3 regions of the Citrobacter amalonaticus genome follow, and region 1 is predicted to be linked to each of the others. Evidence: predicted binding sites of a transcription regulator. Region 1 holds the regulator's gene; each other region holds the start of a gene.
The links. Region 1 encodes Fur, which represses iron uptake genes when iron is present. Its sites were predicted from a motif close to ATAATAATGAGAACNACTATCAA; they were not measured.
Positions count from the first base shown of each region.

Region 1 (6,048 bases):
TGTGATGCGGCGGAAAACTTCAACATACGCCGTAAAATCTCGGATGCGCTCTCGCCGATATGCTTCGTGTGGCTGGCAATATAGCTGTAGAGTTCATCATCAACTTCAATCGTTTTCATCTTAATCCAGTGCGGTGTCTTATCTGATCTGAAATACAAATCGTTGGGAGTATAGGGGCAAATCCCAACAGCGAATAGCGTCAAACCCGGCTGAACAAAAAACTCGGAGAAAACCGAAGTGGTTGCAGCCCAGTGGCAGAATGGTCAACATAATACCCTAACCCGACAGAGCGAAAAAAAGAACTTTGCCATGAAATTGAATATCCGAGCGCAATCCGCACAAAACCTGCACAATAATTATCCCATCGTACTGGTTCACGGTTTATTTGGCAGCCTGGACAATCTGGGCGTGCTGGCTCGTGACCTGGTGAACGACCATGACATCATTCAGGTCGATATGCGTAATCACGGCCTTTCTCCGCGCGACCCGGTGATGAACTACCCGGCAATGGCGCAGGATCTGTTAGATACGCTGAATGCGCAACACATCGAAAAAGCCACCTTTATTGGTCATTCGATGGGGGGAAAAGCGGTGATGGCGCTCAGCGCGCTGGCCCCGGAACGCATCGCCCGTTTAGTGGCGATCGATATTGCCCCGGTGGATTACCACGTCCGTCGCCATGACGAAATTTTCACCGCCATCAACGCGGTGACGGCATCGCCGGCAAAGACCCGTCAGCAGGCGGCTGCAATCATGCGCGAACATCTTAATGAAGAAGGTGTGATTCAGTTTTTGCTGAAATCGTTCGTTGACGGCGAATGGCGCTTCAACGTGCCGGTGCTGTGGGAGCAGTATCCGCATATCGTCGGCTGGGAGACAATACCGGCCTGGGATCATCCGGCACTGTTTATTCCCGGCGGCAACTCCCCTTATGTCACCGAAGCATATCGCGCCGATTTACTGGCGCAGTTCCCGCAGGCGCGTGCGCACGTCATTGCCGGAGCCGGTCACTGGGTGCATGCCGAAAAACCGGAGGCGGTGCTGCGCGCCATCCGTCGTTATCTTAATGAAACGGCTAACTGATTAAAAACTCAGCGTCCGTGCGCGATTACGCGTGCGAACGTTGGCGCGCCTCATTCGCTGATGTATGATGGCGCGCTATCCATCCGGGCAGAGGCCTGGCTGATTGTTTCCCCGAAGTCACCAATATCATGGCCAAAGAACAAACGGACCGTACGACACTAGATCTGTTCGCGCACGAGCGTCGCCCGGGACGACCGAAAACCAATCCGCTTTCGCGCGATGAACAGCTGCGCATTAATAAGCGTAATCAACTCAAACGCGACAAAGTTCGCGGTCTTAAGCGTGTCGAACTCAAACTCAACGCGGAAGCGGTTGATGCGTTGAATGAGCTGGCGGAATCCCGAGAGATGAGCCGCAGTGAACTGATCGAAGAGATATTGATGGCCCAACTGGCGGCACTACGCGGCCAGGATCTTGCCTGAAATCATCCCATTTCCCACTTTCATGTAGCATGGAGTGCACTCGTATGCGTTTGCTATTTCCGCATACCTGACTGTTCTGCTATGATTGCCCTTATCTGTGGGCAATTCGCCACCACCATTTCAATAAGTTTCAAGAGGTTACTTTACTCATGGCAATCACTGGCATCTTTTTCGGCAGCGACACCGGGAACACCGAAAATATCGCAAAAATGATTCAAAAACAGCTTGGTAAAGACGTTGCCGATGTGCATGACATTGCAAAAAGCAGCAAAGAAGATCTCGAAGGCTACGACATTCTGCTGCTTGGCATTCCAACCTGGTACTACGGTGAAGCGCAGTGCGACTGGGATGACTTCTTCCCTACCCTCGAAGACATTGATTTTAACGGCAAACTGGTCGCACTGTTCGGCTGCGGCGATCAGGAAGATTATGCAGAATACTTCTGCGACGCGTTAGGCACGATCCGCGATATCATTGAGCCGCGCGGTGCAACTATCGTGGGTCACTGGCCGACCGCAGGCTATCATTTTGAAGCCTCCAAAGGTCTGGCGGATGACGACCATTTTGTCGGTCTGGCGATTGACGAAGACCGTCAGCCGGAACTGACCGCCGAGCGCGTGGAAAAATGGGTGAAGCAGATTTCTGAAGAACTGCACCTCGACGAGATCATCAACGCCTGATGTACGGCGGCGCAGACAATGTTTGCGCCGCATCAATAGACAGAACCAATCAAAATAATTGCTACAAATTTGTAACTTTCTTGCCCATCCCTGTACAATGTGCGGGAGTTTTTAGGTGGCGCTCTCATTTCCAGGCAATACCGACTATTTATTAACATTTGCCAGAGGCTTGCAGTTTTCATTTAGACACGGCAGTCCTATAATGAAACGCATTATCTCGAGTGCAATTTCTGTCACTTCTTGTATGAAGTGAATCGTTTAGCAACAGGACAGATTCCGCATGACTGACAACAATACCGCATTAAAGAAGGCTGGCCTGAAAGTAACGCTTCCTCGTTTAAAGATTCTGGAAGTTCTTCAGGAACCGGAAAACCATCACGTCAGTGCGGAAGATTTATATAAACGACTGATCGACATGGGTGAAGAAATTGGTCTGGCGACCGTGTATCGCGTGCTGAACCAGTTTGATGACGCCGGGATCGTAACCCGCCACAATTTTGAAGGCGGCAAATCCGTTTTTGAGCTGACCCAGCAGCATCATCACGATCACCTTATTTGCCTCGATTGCGGCAAAGTGATCGAATTCAGTGATGATTCTATTGAAGCACGCCAGCGTGAGATCGCAGCAAAACATGGCATTCGTCTGACGAACCATAGCCTTTATCTGTACGGCCACTGCGCTGAAGGCGATTGCCGCGAAGACGAACACGCGCACGACGCGAAATAATTTGCACTATTCTGAAAAGCCAACCTGTCGGTTGGCTTTTTTTATGCGCGCCATTCGCCACTCTGCGCTTTCTTCTGACAGCATGTTGCTTTAATGTAAAATCTCCCCCTGCCTTGTCCGGAGAATCGAAATGGAACTTCGCCAGCTACGTTATTTTGTCCGTATTGTGGAAACCGGCAGTATGGGCAGCGCGGCGCTCGATCTCGACATCGGCGTCTCCGCGCTCAGCCAGCAGATGACGCGGCTGGAAAACGAACTCGCCATTCGTCTGTTGCAGCGAACCTCGCGTGGCGTAACGCCAACCCGCCGGTCTGGCCTTTTACTCGCAGGCACAGCTGGCGTTGCGTCATGCTGATGATGCTATTCTGGCCGCGCGCGATGCGCGTCTGTCCGGACACGTCAGCGTCGGTATGGCCCCCAGCACGGCCTCCGTCCTGGGAATGCCGTTTATTCATGCCATGCGGGAACATTACGCCGACGTTCGCCTGCATGTGGTGGAAAGCCTGTCGGGTAATCTGGAACGGATGATCAACACCCGTCAGATTGATCTGGCCGTTGTTTTTCAGAAAGAGAAGATCCTGCGCTGGAGCGCCAGGCCGGTTCTCGAAGAGCGACTTTTTCTGATTGGCACGCATGACCTGCTGGCGGCGATTCCGGATGACACCATAACCCCTGCTCAACTGGCGAATATTCCCCTGATCATGCCAAGCCTGGGCCACGGACTGCGCGGCCGACTGGAGGCCATTTGTCAGGAACACGGACTGAAGGTGGATATCGCCACGGAAATTGATGGCCTGACGTTACTGATGCGCGCCGTTCGCAGCGGACTTGGCGCCACGTTGCAACCAGGTGCTGCCATTTCGCATCTTGAGAGGGAAGCGCTGAGAGTGATTGGCGTCCATAATCCCATACTCAGCCGCCCTAATTTTCTGGTCAGTCTGTCTGACGATGAACTCACCCCCGCCGGTCTTGCAGCCCGCGTGATACTCACAAAAGTGATGCGTGAACTTGTGGAAACCGGCAGTTGGCCGGGTGCGACCCTTTACGCTCACTAAACAGGTCTTTAGCTTCCCGCCATAGCGCCCATACAACCTGTACGTATACATTTCAATTACAAATTTAACAAATAGTTAAATGGTAATGGAGTAGACGATGGTTGATGTACTGGTGATTGGCGGTGGTAATGCCGCGTTATGTGCCGCCTTAACCGCCCGTGAGGCAGGAGCTTCCGTGTTGCTGTTAGAGGCCGCGCCCCGGGAATGGCGCGGCGGCAACTCCCAACACACGCGCAATTTACGCTGTATGCACGATGCGCCACAGGATGTGCTGGTTGAGAGTTATCCCGAAGAGGAGTTCTGGCAGGATCTCTGGCGTGTCACCGAAGGCAATACCAATGAAGCGTTGGCGCGCCTGGTGATCCGTACCTCTTCACAGTGTCGCGACTGGATGCGCCAGCATGGTGTCAATTTTCAGCCCCCACTCTCTGGTGCGCTGCACGTCGCGCGTACCAATGCCTTTTTCATGGGCGGCGGTAAAGCCCTCGTGAACGCTTATTACCGCAGCGCAGAAAAGCTGGGGGTACAGATTCGCTACAACACGCCGGTGCAGGCGCTTGAATTGCATCATGGCGATTTCGTCGCAGCCCTGGCAGGTCACGAGCGCATTGAGGCAAAAGCCTGCGTACTCGCCGCCGGTGGATTTGAATCCAATCGCGAATGGCTGCGTGACGCCTGGGGAGAGAACGCACGCGGCGAATGGCCAGCCGATAACTTCCTCATTCGCGGCACCCGCTTTAATCAGGGCGTCTTGCTCAAATTTATGATCGACGCCGGGGCTGACATCATCGGCGATCCATCCCAGTCCCACTGTGTGGCGATTGATGCCCGGGCCCCGCTGTATGATGGCGGCATTTGCACGCGCGTGGATTGCGTCTCACTTGGCGTGGTAGTCAACCGGGATGCGGAACGCTTTTACGATGAAGGCGAAGATTTCTGGCCGAAACGTTATGCCATCTGGGGGCGTCTGGTTGCCCACCAGCCAGGGCAGATTGGCTACTCCATCATCGACAGCAAAGCGATCGGCCACTTTATGCCGCCAGTTTTCCCCGGCGCACAGGCCAATACGCTGGATGAACTGGCCCGCCAGCTAGGGCTGGATCCCGAACGCTTTACCCATACCGTGGAGCACTACAACCAGTCCTGTCAGCCGGGTCAGTTTGATCACACGACGCTGGACGACTGCGCAACGCTGGGCCTGACGCCACCGAAAACCCACTGGGCGCGCCCCATTGATACACCTCCCTACTACGGCTATGCCCTGCGACCAGGGATCACCTTTACCTATCTGGGACTGAAAGTGAATGAACATGCTGCGGTCCATTTTGCAGGCGTCCCCAGCCGTAACCTGTTCGTTGCCGGTGAGATGATGGCAGGCAACGTACTGGGCAAGGGCTATACCGCCGGTGTCGGCATGTCCATCGGCACCACGTTTGGTCGCATCGCAGGTAAAGAAGCCGCGCAGGCAGCACGTAAGGAGGCGCATCATGAAGCAGCTTGAAAAACTGATCATCGAAGCCAAAATCCTCACCGAGCCAGAGGCTGAAGTCGAGCGGGTGATGCAGGTGTGTAACGCCTGTCGCTATTGCGAAGGGTTTTGCGCCGTGTTCCCGGCGATGACTCAACGACTGGAATTTGGCAAAGCCGACATTAATTATCTGGCAAACCTGTGCCATAACTGCGGCGCCTGCCTGCACGCCTGCCAGTATGCACCGCCGCATGAGTTTGCGATCAACGTACCGAAAGCGATGGCGGAAGTGCGTCTGGAAACGTATCAACACTACGCACAACCGGCGGCCTTCGGGGCGCTGTATCGCCGGGCTGGCGTCACCGTGACGCTGGCGCTGGTCTTTGGTCTGATCCTCTTTTTACTCCTCGCGATGGGGCTGAAGGGATCGCTGCTCCACCCGCCGTTGGCCGGTGATTTCTACCAAATTTTCCCGCACAACCTGCTGGCATGGATGTTTGGCTCGGTTTTCATGCTGGCGATCGGTTTACTGATGGCAGGGGTGATCCGCTTCTGGCGCGAGATCTCTCCCGTCGGGCCGCGTCCGGCGGAAATAGCCGAAGCCTCACACAAT
Region 1 is NZ_CP014015.2:3,417,805-3,423,852, reverse strand. Features, by position in the region: gene seqA (replication initiation negative regulator SeqA) at 1-119, opposite strand, end outside; gene ybfF (esterase) at 310-1,083, shown strand; gene ybfE (LexA regulated protein) at 1,212-1,505, shown strand; gene fldA (flavodoxin FldA) at 1,655-2,185, shown strand; gene fur (ferric iron uptake transcriptional regulator) at 2,466-2,912, shown strand; partial or broken gene tcuR (tricarballylate utilization LysR family transcriptional regulator TcuR) at 3,043-3,967, shown strand; gene tcuA (FAD-dependent tricarballylate dehydrogenase TcuA) at 4,065-5,468, shown strand; gene tcuB (tricarballylate utilization 4Fe-4S protein TcuB) at 5,455-6,048, shown strand, end outside.

Region 2 (6,048 bases), 1.2 Mb from region 1:
ACGCGGATGAGCGGGATCCTCTTCGACCATACGACGCAGACGAGAAATCTGTACGTCGATGGAACGTTCCATTGCAGAATACTCACGGCCACGCGCCAGGTTCATCAGTTTGTCACGGGACAGCGGCTCACGCGGGTGGCTCACCAGCGCTTTCAGTACCGCAAATTCACCACTGGTGAGCGGCATCGGCTCGTCTTCGCGGAACATTTCGCGGGTTCCCAGGTTCAGCTTGAACTTACCAAAGGCAATGACCGCTTCTTCCTGAGAAGGCGCGCCAGGCAGTTCGTTCGCCTGACGACGCAGCACCGCGCGAATACGCGCCAGCAGTTCGCGTGGGTTAAACGGTTTCGGGATATAGTCATCGGCGCCGATTTCCAGCCCGACAATGCGGTCAACTTCTTCCCCTTTCGCCGTGACCATGATGATCGGCATCGGGTTACTCTGGCTGCGCAGACGGCGGCAAATAGACAGTCCATCTTCACCCGGCAGCATCAGATCCAGTACCATAAGGTGGAAAGATTCGCGGGTTAGCAGACGATCCATTTGCTCGGCGTTAGCGACGCTTCGAACCTGGAAGCCCTGCTCGGTCAGATAACGCTCCAGCAGCGCGCGCAGGCGCATGTCGTCATCGACCACCAGAATTTTATAGTTCTCTTGCATTGTTTGTACTCCCAAAGGTTCGCAACAATTGAAGGTATGTATTCTTAAAAAAGCTTACGTTCGCCACCAGCGAATTCTGGTATGAATTCCAGGCTAAATTGTTACAAAGCATATTTAACAGCAGCTTAAGTATACAATGAAACGCGCAGCACATTATTTATTCTGTTAGCAGGGTGACGTAATACGAATTGTGCGCTTCGTCACAGACTTAAAGGTAATCAACAAGATGAAAACGCCTCTGATCACCCGGGAAGGGTACGAAAAACTCAAAAGCGAGCTCAATTACCTCTGGCGTGAAGAACGCCCGGAAGTCACCAAGAAGGTGACCTGGGCGGCGAGTCTGGGTGACCGCAGCGAGAATGCCGACTACCAGTATAATAAAAAGCGGCTACGTGAGATCGACCGACGCGTCCGCTACCTGACCAAATGCCTGGAGAATTTGAAGATCGTCGATTACTCCCCGCAGCAGGAAGGCAAAGTGTTTTTCGGCGCCTGGGTCGAGATCGAAAATGACGATGGCGACACCCGTCGCTTTCGGATTGTCGGCTACGATGAAATTTTCGGCCGCAAAGATTACATCTCCATCGACTCGCCGATGGCGCGCGCGCTGCTGAAAAAAGAGGTCGGCGATCTCGCGGTGGTCAACACGCCTGGCGGGGAAGCAAGCTGGTACGTGAATGCGATCGAATACGTAAAATGAGCAGGAACAATCCGAAGCCCCGCGCTATGGCTGGCGTTTTTGCCCATCAATCCGTATAACTGTTCCCTGATTTTTTACTCAGTAGATGAAGCCAATCCATGATGAATGATTCTTTCTGCCGCATTATTGCGGGTGAAATTCAGGCCCGGGCCGACCAGGTCACCGCTGCCGTTCGCCTGCTTGACGAAGGGAACACCGTGCCGTTTATCGCACGTTACCGTAAGGAAATCACCGGCGGCCTGGATGATACGCAACTGCGTAATCTGGAGACCCGACTGGGCTATTTGCGTGAACTGGAAGAGCGCCGTCAGGCCATTCTCAAGTCCATTTCCGAGCAAGGCAAACTGACCGATGATCTGGCTAATGCCATCAACGGCACGTTAAGTAAGACCGAACTCGAAGACCTTTACCTCCCGTATAAACCCAAACGCCGCACCCGCGGACAGATAGCGATTGAAGCCGGTCTGGAGCCACTGGCCGACCTGTTGTGGAACGACCCGTCACACGATCCGGACACCGAAGCGGCGAAATATATCGATGCAGAGAAAGGGGTTGCCGACAGCAAAGCCGCGCTTGATGGTGCACGCTATATCCTGATGGAACGCTTTGCCGAAGACGCTGCGCTGCTGGCGAAGGTACGTGATTATCTGTGGAAAAATGCTCATCTGGTTGCCAGCGTAGTCAACGGCAAAGAAGAGGAAGGCGCAAAATTCCGCGACTATTTCGATCATCACGAGCCGATCGCCTCCGTGCCTTCTCACCGTGCGCTGGCGATGTTCCGTGGCCGGAATGAAGGCGTGTTGCAGCTTTCGCTGAATGCCGATCCGCAGTTCGATGAGCCGCCGAAAGAGAGCCACTGCGAGCAAATCATTATGGATCACCTCGGCCTGCGTCTGAACAACGCACCGGCAGACAGCTGGCGCAAAGGCGTGGTGAGCTGGACGTGGCGTATCAAGGTGCTGATGCACCTCGAAACCGAACTGATGGGGACCGTCCGCGAGCGCGCGGAAGACGAAGCGATCAACGTATTCGCCCGCAACCTGCACGACCTGCTGATGGCGGCACCGGCGGGTCTGCGCGCCACCATGGGTCTCGATCCGGGTCTGCGTACCGGGGTAAAAGTCGCCGTGGTGGATGGCACCGGTAAGCTGGTCGCCACCGATACCATCTATCCTCACACCGGTCAGGCGGCGAAAGCTGCCGTAGTGGTGGCTGCGCTGTGTGAAAAGTACAATGTGGAACTGGTGGCGATTGGTAACGGCACCGCCTCGCGTGAAACCGAACGCTTCTTCCTCGACGTACAGAAACAGTTCCCGAAAGTGACGGCGCAAAAAGTGATTGTCAGCGAAGCCGGAGCGTCAGTCTATTCCGCGTCAGAACTGGCGGCCCAGGAGTTCCCGGATCTCGACGTTTCACTGCGCGGCGCGGTCTCCATTGCGCGCCGTCTGCAGGATCCGCTCGCTGAGCTGGTGAAAATCGATCCGAAATCGATCGGCGTCGGTCAGTATCAGCATGACGTCAGCCAGACACAGTTAGCCCGTAAGCTGGATGCGGTGGTGGAAGACTGTGTGAACGCCGTCGGCGTTGATTTGAACACGGCATCGGTTCCGCTGTTAACCCGTGTAGCCGGTCTGACCCGCATGATGGCGCAGAATATCGTGGCCTGGCGCGATGAGAACGGGCAGTTCCAGAATCGTCAGCAACTGCTGAAAGTCAGCCGTCTGGGGCCGAAAGCCTTCGAACAGTGCGCAGGCTTCCTGCGTATTAACCACGGTGATAACCCGCTGGATGCTTCCACCGTTCACCCGGAAGCCTATCCGGTCGTGGAACGTATTCTGGCGGTAACCCAACAGGCGCTGAAAGACCTGATGGGCAACAGCAGCGAACTGCGCAATCTGAAAGCCGTCGATTTCACCGACGACAAGTTTGGTGTCCCGACCGTCAGCGACATCATCAAAGAGCTGGAGAAACCGGGTCGCGATCCGCGTCCGGAGTTCAAAACCGCGCAGTTTGCCGATGGCGTTGAAACCATGAACGATCTGCTGCCGGGGATGATTCTCGAGGGCGCCGTCACCAACGTCACCAACTTTGGCGCGTTTGTGGATATCGGCGTTCACCAGGATGGACTGGTCCACATCTCATCGCTGTCGAACAAGTTTGTCGACGATCCACACACGGTGGTGAAAGCAGGTGACATCGTGAAGGTGAAAGTGCTGGAAGTTGACCTACAGCGTAAGCGTATTGCCCTGACAATGCGCCTGGACGAACAGCCGGGTGAAACCAATGCCCGTCGCGGCGGCGGCAATGACCGTCCGGCAGCGAAAGCGGCAAAACCACGTACTCGTGAAGCGCAACCCGCCGGCAACAGCGCGATGATGGATGCGCTGGCGGCAGCAATGGGTAAAAAACGTTAAGTTTGGATCATGTGCCGGATGGCGGCGGAATCGCCCTATCCGGCCCGTTAACGCATTCATCTTCTCCATCACGTTATATTTATCACGCCATTAACAGATGAAACCTTAATTAAACATTAACAACGTTAATTTATTAAGAATTCAAATCATTTTACCTGCTGGTTATTATTTTTGAGCCATATCAAAAATGACGCAGATTATTATTCAAACCAACATTCCGTCACATTTAATCGGTTGAAGATAAAAACCATTCTCATTATCATTGTATTGTAGAATATTTAGTCTTTCCTTCGTTGGCTAATCATCTGGTCTCATGCCGCGCCCCTTTGCCCCATGAGGTAAACATCCAGTTAGCGAGAAATAAGTAGGCTCTTATGCAATTTACTCCAGATACTGCGTGGAAAATTACCGGTTTTGCCCGTGAAATAAGTCCTGCATACCGTCAGAAACTGCTTTCCCTCGGCATGCTCCCGGGTTCCTCATTTAACGTGGTGCGCGTCGCCCCCTTAGGCGATCCTGTTCATATTGAAACGCGTCGCGTTAGTCTGGTATTGCGTAAAAAAGACCTGGCATTATTAGAAGTGGAAGCGGTTTCCTGTTAATACAGTGAGTCAATAACGATGAAAAAATTAACCATTGGTTTAATTGGTAATCCAAATTCCGGCAAGACGACCCTATTTAACCAACTGACCGGTGCGCGCCAGCGCGTAGGCAACTGGGCCGGGGTCACCGTAGAACGTAAAGAGGGACAATTCACGACCACGGATCATCAGGTCACGCTGGTCGATCTGCCCGGCACGTATTCGCTCACTACCATCTCTTCGCAAACCTCTCTGGATGAGCAGATTGCCTGCCACTATATTCTGAGCGGCGACGCCGACCTGTTAATTAACGTGGTAGATGCCTCAAATCTTGAGCGTAACCTCTATCTGACGCTGCAACTGCTTGAGCTGGGCATTCCGTGCATTGTCGCGCTCAACATGCTCGACATTGCGGAAAAACAGAAAATCCGTATTGATATCGACGCCCTTTCAACCCGCCTTGGCTGCCCGGTCGTCCCGCTGGTTTCCACTCGTGGACGCGGTATCGAAGCGCTGAAGCTGGCGATTGACCGCCACAGCAAGAATGAAAACGTCGAACTGGTGCATTACGCCCAGCCGCTGCTGCGTGAGGCCGATAAACTGGCAAACGCAATGGCAAAAGAAATGCCGGTACAACAACGCCGCTGGCTCGGCCTGCAAATGCTGGAAGGGGATATCTACAGCCGGGCATACGCTGGTGACGCCGCTGCGCAGCTGGAGATTTCACTGGCGCATCTGAGCGACGAGATGGACGATCCGGCACTGCATATCGCCGATGCGCGTTACCAGTGCATTGCGGCGATCTGCGACGTGGTGAGCAACACCCTGACGGCAGAGCCCAGCCGCTTTACAACAGCGGTGGATAAAATCATCCTCAACCGTTTTCTCGGTCTGCCGATCTTCCTGTTTGTGATGTACCTGATGTTCCTGCTCGCCATTAACATTGGCGGCGCGCTGGCCCCGATTTTTGATGCTGGCTCTGTGGCGATCTTTATTCACGGTATCCAGTGGATCGGCTATACCCTTAACTTCCCGGACTGGCTGACCATCTTCCTCGCACAAGGGCTTGGCGGCGGGATTAACACTGTTCTGCCGCTGGTTCCGCAGATCGGCATGATGTACCTGTTCCTCTCGTTCCTCGAAGACTCCGGTTACATGGCGCGCGCAGCGTTTGTGATGGACCGTCTGATGCAGGCGCTGGGACTGCCGGGCAAATCATTCGTCCCGCTGATTGTCGGCTTTGGCTGCAACGTACCGTCGGTGATGGGGGCCCGTACCCTGGATGCGCCACGCGAGCGTCTGATGACCATCATGATGGCACCGTTCATGTCCTGTGGGGCGCGACTGGCGATTTTCGCCGTGTTTGCTGCGGCTTTCTTCGGGCAGAACGGCGCGCTGGCGGTGTTCTCCCTGTATGTGCTGGGCATTGTGATGGCAGTACTGACCGGTCTGATGCTCAAACACACGATCATGCGTGGCGAAGCCTCTCCGTTTGTTATGGAGCTTCCGGTTTATCACGTCCCGCATATCAAGAGCCTGATCATCCAGACCTGGCAGCGGCTGAAAGGATTTGTGCTGCGCGCCGGTAAAGTGATCGTCATTGTCAGCATCTTCCTGAGCGCGTTTAACAGCTTTTCGCTCAGCGGCAAGATTGTCGATAACATCAACGATTCGGCGCTGGCCTCCGTCAGTC
Region 2 is NZ_CP014015.2:2,241,885-2,247,932, reverse strand. Features, by position in the region: gene ompR (two-component system response regulator OmpR) at 1-660, opposite strand, end outside; gene greB (transcription elongation factor GreB) at 887-1,360, shown strand; gene AL479_RS10730 (Tex family protein) at 1,459-3,774, shown strand; gene feoA (ferrous iron transporter A) at 4,149-4,376, shown strand; gene feoB (Fe(2+) transporter permease subunit FeoB) at 4,395-6,048, shown strand, end outside.
Region 2: a site for Fur is predicted at 4,015-4,037, ahead of feoA (ferrous iron transporter A). Genes of this name have one in related genera too.

Region 3 (6,048 bases), 520 kb from region 1:
TGACCAACGACGCGCTGAACGTGACGCTGGTGGAAGCCGGTGAACGTATTCTGCCTGCACTGCCGCCGCGTATTTCTTCCGCGGCGCATAACGAATTAACGAAACTCGGCGTTCGCGTACTGACCCAGACGATGGTGACCAGCGCGGATGCGGGCGGCCTGCATACCAAAGACGGTGAATATATTGAAGCCGATCTGATGGTCTGGGCGGCGGGGATCAAAGCGCCGGACTTTATGAAAGAGATTGGCGGCCTGGAGACCAACCGGATTAATCAACTGGTGGTCGAACCGACGCTGCAAACCACCCGCGATCCTGATGTGTACGCGATTGGCGACTGTGCCTCCTGTGCGCGTCCGGAAGGAGGCTTTGTGCCGCCGCGTGCTCAGGCTGCGCATCAGATGGCGACCTGTGCGATGAACAATATTCTGGCGCAGATGAACGGTAAGCCGCTGAAAGCGTATCAGTACAAAGACCACGGCTCGCTGGTGTCGCTCTCCAACTTCTCGACCGTCGGCAGCCTGATGGGCAATCTGACCAAAGGGTCGATGATGGTGGAAGGGCGTATTGCTCGTTTCGTCTACATCTCACTGTACCGTATGCACCAGATCGCACTGCACGGCTATTTTAAAACCGGTCTGATGATGCTGGTGGGCAGCATTAACCGCGTGATCCGCCCGCGTCTGAAACTGCATTAATCCCGCCTGACTCAGCATCGCCCGTTGGCGGTGCTGAGCGCCTTCTCCGCTCGGCCTCTTCCTTCAGAGTTCTCTGAATCATCCTGTTTTAATGGCGGCCAACGATATTTTCATCCGCAGTCTGATGGGCTTCTTATTGCATTGGTTGCAAAATTGTAACCAATAGCAAAGAAGGAGGATCTCCCGTGAATAAATCGATGTTGGCGGGTATAGGGATTGGCGTAGCTGCTGCGCTGGGTGTGGCGGCGGTTGCCAGTCTGAACGTGTTTGATCGTGGCCCACAGTATGCTCAGGTGGTGTCTGCAACACCTATCAAAGAGACGATTAAGACGCCGCGACAGGAGTGTCGCAACGTGACAGTGACGCATCGCAAGCCCGTCCAGGATGAGAACCGCATTACCGGTTCGGTGCTGGGCGCGGTTGCCGGTGGCGTGATTGGTCATCAGTTCGGCGGCGGACGAGGTAAGGATGTGGCAACGGTGGTCGGGGCGTTGGGTGGCGGTTACGCCGGTAACCAGATCCAGGGCTCAATGCAGGAAAACGACACCTATACCTCCACGCAGCAGCGCTGCAAAACCGTCTATGACAAATCGGAAAAAATGCTCGGTTACGACGTCACCTATAAGATTGGCGACCAGCAGGGCAAGATTCGCATGGATAAAGATCCTGGCACGCAGATCCCGCTGGATAACAACGGCCAGTTGATTCTGAATAACAAAGCGTAAAAAAAGCGGTACTCTGCAAGTTAGCCCCTCATTCGCTCAGGCTGAGGGGCTTTTTTTATCAGAAGGTTAAGGCGTAGTTCAGACCAAAGGTACGACCCCGGCCCTTATATTCGTACAGCGATGGGCTGCCATAGGTTGGGCTGTACAGCAATGGTGCGCGCTGTCCCCACAGGGTGGTGTAATCTTCATCCAGCAGGTTTTCAATGCTAAAGGTCAGTTTGCCCAGCGGGAGTTGATAGCTGCCGATAAAGTCCACGGTGTTATAGCCATCCAGCTTGTTGCCGCTGGCATCGGTGAGATCAAACGATTGTTGGGTCTGAACCCGTAGCGACCACGGCTCGGGCGCCCAGCCGACCCAGGCGGTGGCTTTGGACGGCGATGCCAGCGTCACGTCCCATTTTTCCCATTTCCCGTTCTGTTTTACTTCGGATTTCAGGACGTTAAAGTTCGCACCCAGACTCCAGTCGCTGTCAGGAATGAAGTAATCCGCCGCGCCTTCCACGCCATAAATCCGGCGATCGTCAGGTTCCACGCGGATCGTCATATCGCTGCGGTTAATCACAATCGACTTATCGGACGTCGAATAGTACGCCGCCAGTTGGGTACGCAGATTATCGCCGGTATAGCGCCAGCCCAGCTCATACGAATTGACCTTGATTCCTTCCAGACGCGAATCCGCCACGTTTACGCTGCGCTGGAGCTGGTAATGATCGCCCACCAACTGGTAAGTGCCGTTGCCGTAGTATTTTCCGGGATCCGGCAGTTCAACGCCCTGAGAGAAGTTAAACCATGCCTGTTGGCGTTCGGTGAGATGCGCCAGGAGCCCGGCATTGAACAAGAAGTTGTCGTAATCGGTTTTGCCGCCAGGAATGACATCGGCAGAACTCGCTAAACCGTTGGCAATACCCTGTTGCTGCGCGTAACCCACGAAATCATCAACCCGGTTTTCCGTCCACTGATAGCGCACGCCACCGCTCAGGGTGAAGATGTCGTTAATGTCATAACTGCTTTGCAGGAACGGGGCGAAGTTGGTAATGCTGTAGCCGGGATAACGTCCGGTCGTATAGGCCGTGCGATTGTCCATCCCGCCTGACGGCACAGACCAGGCCAGATCGAAGAACTTCTGATTGGAGTCGAAGGTTTCATGATCCGCATCGACGCCCCACGTCAGCTCCCAGTTATCCATCAGCTGGCTGTTGAGGGTGATTTTGGCGCCGAACTGGTCGGTATCCTGCTGCGAAGCCGAGAAGCTGGTCACCTGACCTTTGCTGAGCGTCGGGAAGGGGTAGAACTTCAGCGACTCATCGCGGTAATAGATCTGGCTGACCAGATTCTGGCCGAAGAAGTCCGCGTCGGAGTATTGCAGGCTGATCAGATGACGTTCCGTCCCTGGAATACGGTCTGAACTAAGCCCGCTGCGGGTGCTGGCGGTGCCGCTACCGGTAACGGCGGACATGTTTTCGCCCAGGTATAGCCCGTAATCTTCATCGCCCTGACTCTTATAGTATTGGGTGACCAACTGTATCTGGCGGTTGTCATCGATATCGAGGGTGCCGGTTCCCATCACGTCCAGCCGATCGGAGTGCTGCAGACCGGTTTGCGTGTTGTCGAGCATCAGGGCGTCACCGTTACCGTCATACCAGCCGCCAAAGCGCTGATAAGCGACGGACAGTCGGCCAGAAGCGCGATCCGTTCCACCGCTAACTGCCGCAGCAACGCGCTCGTCGTGATCGTTACTGTTGTTAAAGCCGGATTTACTGCCCAGTTCGAGCTCTACCTGGCGATCGGACTGACCCTTTTTGGTGACAATGTTAATTAAGCCGCCGGTACTGCCGCCGCCATACAGCGACGTGGCGCCTGAAATGACCTCAATATGTGCGATGTTAAACGGGTCGATCGCATCCAGTTGGCGGCTGTCGGTACGCGATGAGTTAAGGCGTACGCCGTCGATCAGCACGACAATTGCGCGACCACGCATGTTCATTCCGTAGTTGGTACGCCCCTGGCTGCTAACGTCGATGCCCGGAATCAGTTGCGCCAGCACGTCTTTGAACTCTTTGCCGCCCTGAACCTGTTGCTCAATCTCCTGGCCTTCAATCACCCAAGTGGTCTGTGCCATCTCGGCGACGGTTTTCTGGCTACGGTTGGCGCTGACGATGAGGTTTTCTTCTTCTGTCTGCGCCGCCGCAGCGGGCAGAGTCAGGGCTAACAGGATCGGGTTGAGGACCCAAAGACGCTTATTCATTCGCATTCCTTTCTGAAAATATCTGTGCAGGTGAAGGGATTTAACCGGTCGTAGCCGGCTGTTACATTGTGAAATAGATGTAAAATCAAATGCGAATATTGCTGATAATAATTGCTATTATCAATAGATTTTTGCAAAAAAATGAATCTAACTAAATGATAACATTAATAATTGTGCGGGAATTGTGGTGCAGAAGAACCGGGAAACAAGGTTCCCGGTCAGAGAAAACGATCAGGCCTTAAGCAATTCAGGCCACAGACGCAGAGTGGTGTGAGTGATTTGCATCAGCTTGTCGAAACTGGCCCCTTCACGAGCGCTGATAGACATGCCCTGCAAAATACAGCTCAGATACTCGGCAAGGTTTTGCACATTGCAGTGCGCGGGGATCTCGCCGCGCTCCTGCCGCTGACGCAGAAATTGCGTCAGGGTCTGTTCCTGCATCGCATGACGCGATTTCACGGTATGTGCAATGTCGCGTGATGCGGCGGCAAGCGTCGCGGAAGTGTTGATCATAAAGCAGCCAGCGGGGGTGTCCTTGCTGGTGAAACAGGTTGCCACCGCGGTGAAGTAGTCCTCCAGCGCCGCCTCAACGCTTTTCTCCTCACAGAACAACTGCGCTTCATGTTTTGCCGCGAAGCGGGCGATGTATCTGTCCAGCACCGCGCGGAACAGTCCCTCTTTATTGGTGAATTCCGCATACAGCGTTGGCGCTTTCGCACCCGTCGCTTCAACAAGGTCAGAAAGCGATGTTGCCTCATAACCGTGCTGCCAGAAGAGTGTCATGGCCTTATCAAGCGCGGCTTCCCTGTCGAACACTTTTGGTCGGCCACGGCTTTTTTTAACACAACTTGTCGATTCAGTTGTCATGGTGCCGTCGTACCTTAATGGGTTTAGTGAACAACCATTATAAAAATAAACCCGCACAGGCTCCAGCGCATTCGCGAGAAAAAAATTTTCAGCTTAGTTGTATGAAAGATAAGCGCTTTTGATTTTATATAACGATCGTTATAAAAAATGGGTTGACGTGTGACCTGGATCACATCTATCATTTACCTATCGATCGTTAAGTAAATGCTTACGACGCCCAATCATCTGCAAAAGGTCACTATTATGAAAAACGTAAAAACCCTCATCGCTGCTGCTGTTCTGAGTTCACTGTCATTCGCAAGCTTCGCAGCTGTAGAAGTTCAGTCCACGCCTGCAGGTCAGCAAAAAGTCGGCACCATCTCTGCGAACGCAGGGACTAACCTGAGTTCACTGCAGGACGAACTGGCGCAGAAAGCGGATGCTATGGGTGCGAAATCGTTCCGCATTACTTCAGTGACGGGTCCGAACAACCTGCACGGTACCGCGGTCATTTATAAATAAGCATTAACCCCTCATTGATGCCTGCTGCTGCAAAATAACGCGACATAAAAAAAGCCCCGCTGAATGTATTTCAGCGGGGCTTTTTCATGTCCGGAATCGTTACATCGACTGCTGATCCACCTCGTGATGGCGTCTGACATCGACCGGCATTCCGGAGCGAACGTCCATCACATGCTGCATTACCGCTGCGTCTGTCTGCGCGGAATCTTTAAACGATTGCAGAGTGCTGTTCAGCACGATAGGCAGAATCTGCGGGTCATCATCAATATTCTTCGACAGCGGCTGGTGGACTTCGACCAGACGCGTCCCGTCCGGTTCAACCGAGGCTTTGATCGGGGTATTGATAATATTCACTTTGGTGCCCGGCGTAACCTGTCTGAACAGCGTCTCAATATCGCCATCACGCAGGCGGATACAACCGGAACTGACGCGCATGCCGATACCGAAATCGGCGTTGGTGCCGTGCAGCAGATAGACGCCACCATACGCCGCTAAGCGAATGGCATGGTGTCCCATCGGGTTATCCGGTCCGGCAGGAACCACCGCAGGAAGGTCGATTCCTTGTGCTTTATAACGGGCACGGATATTCGCCGTAGGCGTCCAGGTCGGGTTAGCGCGCTTGTCGGAGACGGTCGTGACCATCGTCGGGGTCAGGGTATCACCGCCCAGTTGGCCAATGCCGATAGGGTAGACGGTGACCGCATTTTTCCCCGGATGGTAGTAGTAGAGACGCAGTTCAGCCAGGTTGATGACAATGCCTTCACGCGGAGCATCCGGTAGCAGCGTCTGCAACGGGATGGTTAACACGCTGCCCGCGCGGGGAACGTAGGGATCCACGCCGGGATTCGCCTGCAACAGCGCGAGAAAACCGACATTATATTTTTTCGCGATGGCTTCCAGTGAACCCCCGTTATTTTCGACAACGTGGTACTTATTTTCTCCGATCAGTTTGCTGCCAGCCGGAGGAAGAGGCCAGGTATTCGCCTGCGCGGGAAGCGCAAGCGTAATGCTGGCG
Region 3 is NZ_CP014015.2:3,932,894-3,938,941, forward strand. Features, by position in the region: gene ndh (NADH-quinone dehydrogenase) at 1-695, shown strand, start outside; gene AL479_RS18980 (glycine zipper 2TM domain-containing protein) at 881-1,420, shown strand; gene AL479_RS18985 (TonB-dependent siderophore receptor) at 1,479-3,665, opposite strand; gene comR (TetR family copper-responsive transcriptional repressor ComR) at 3,897-4,532, opposite strand; gene bhsA (multiple stress resistance protein BhsA) at 4,776-5,033, shown strand; gene ldtC (L,D-transpeptidase LdtC) at 5,133-6,048, opposite strand, start outside.
Region 3: a site for Fur is predicted at 3,767-3,789, ahead of AL479_RS18985 (TonB-dependent siderophore receptor). Genes of this name have one in related genera too.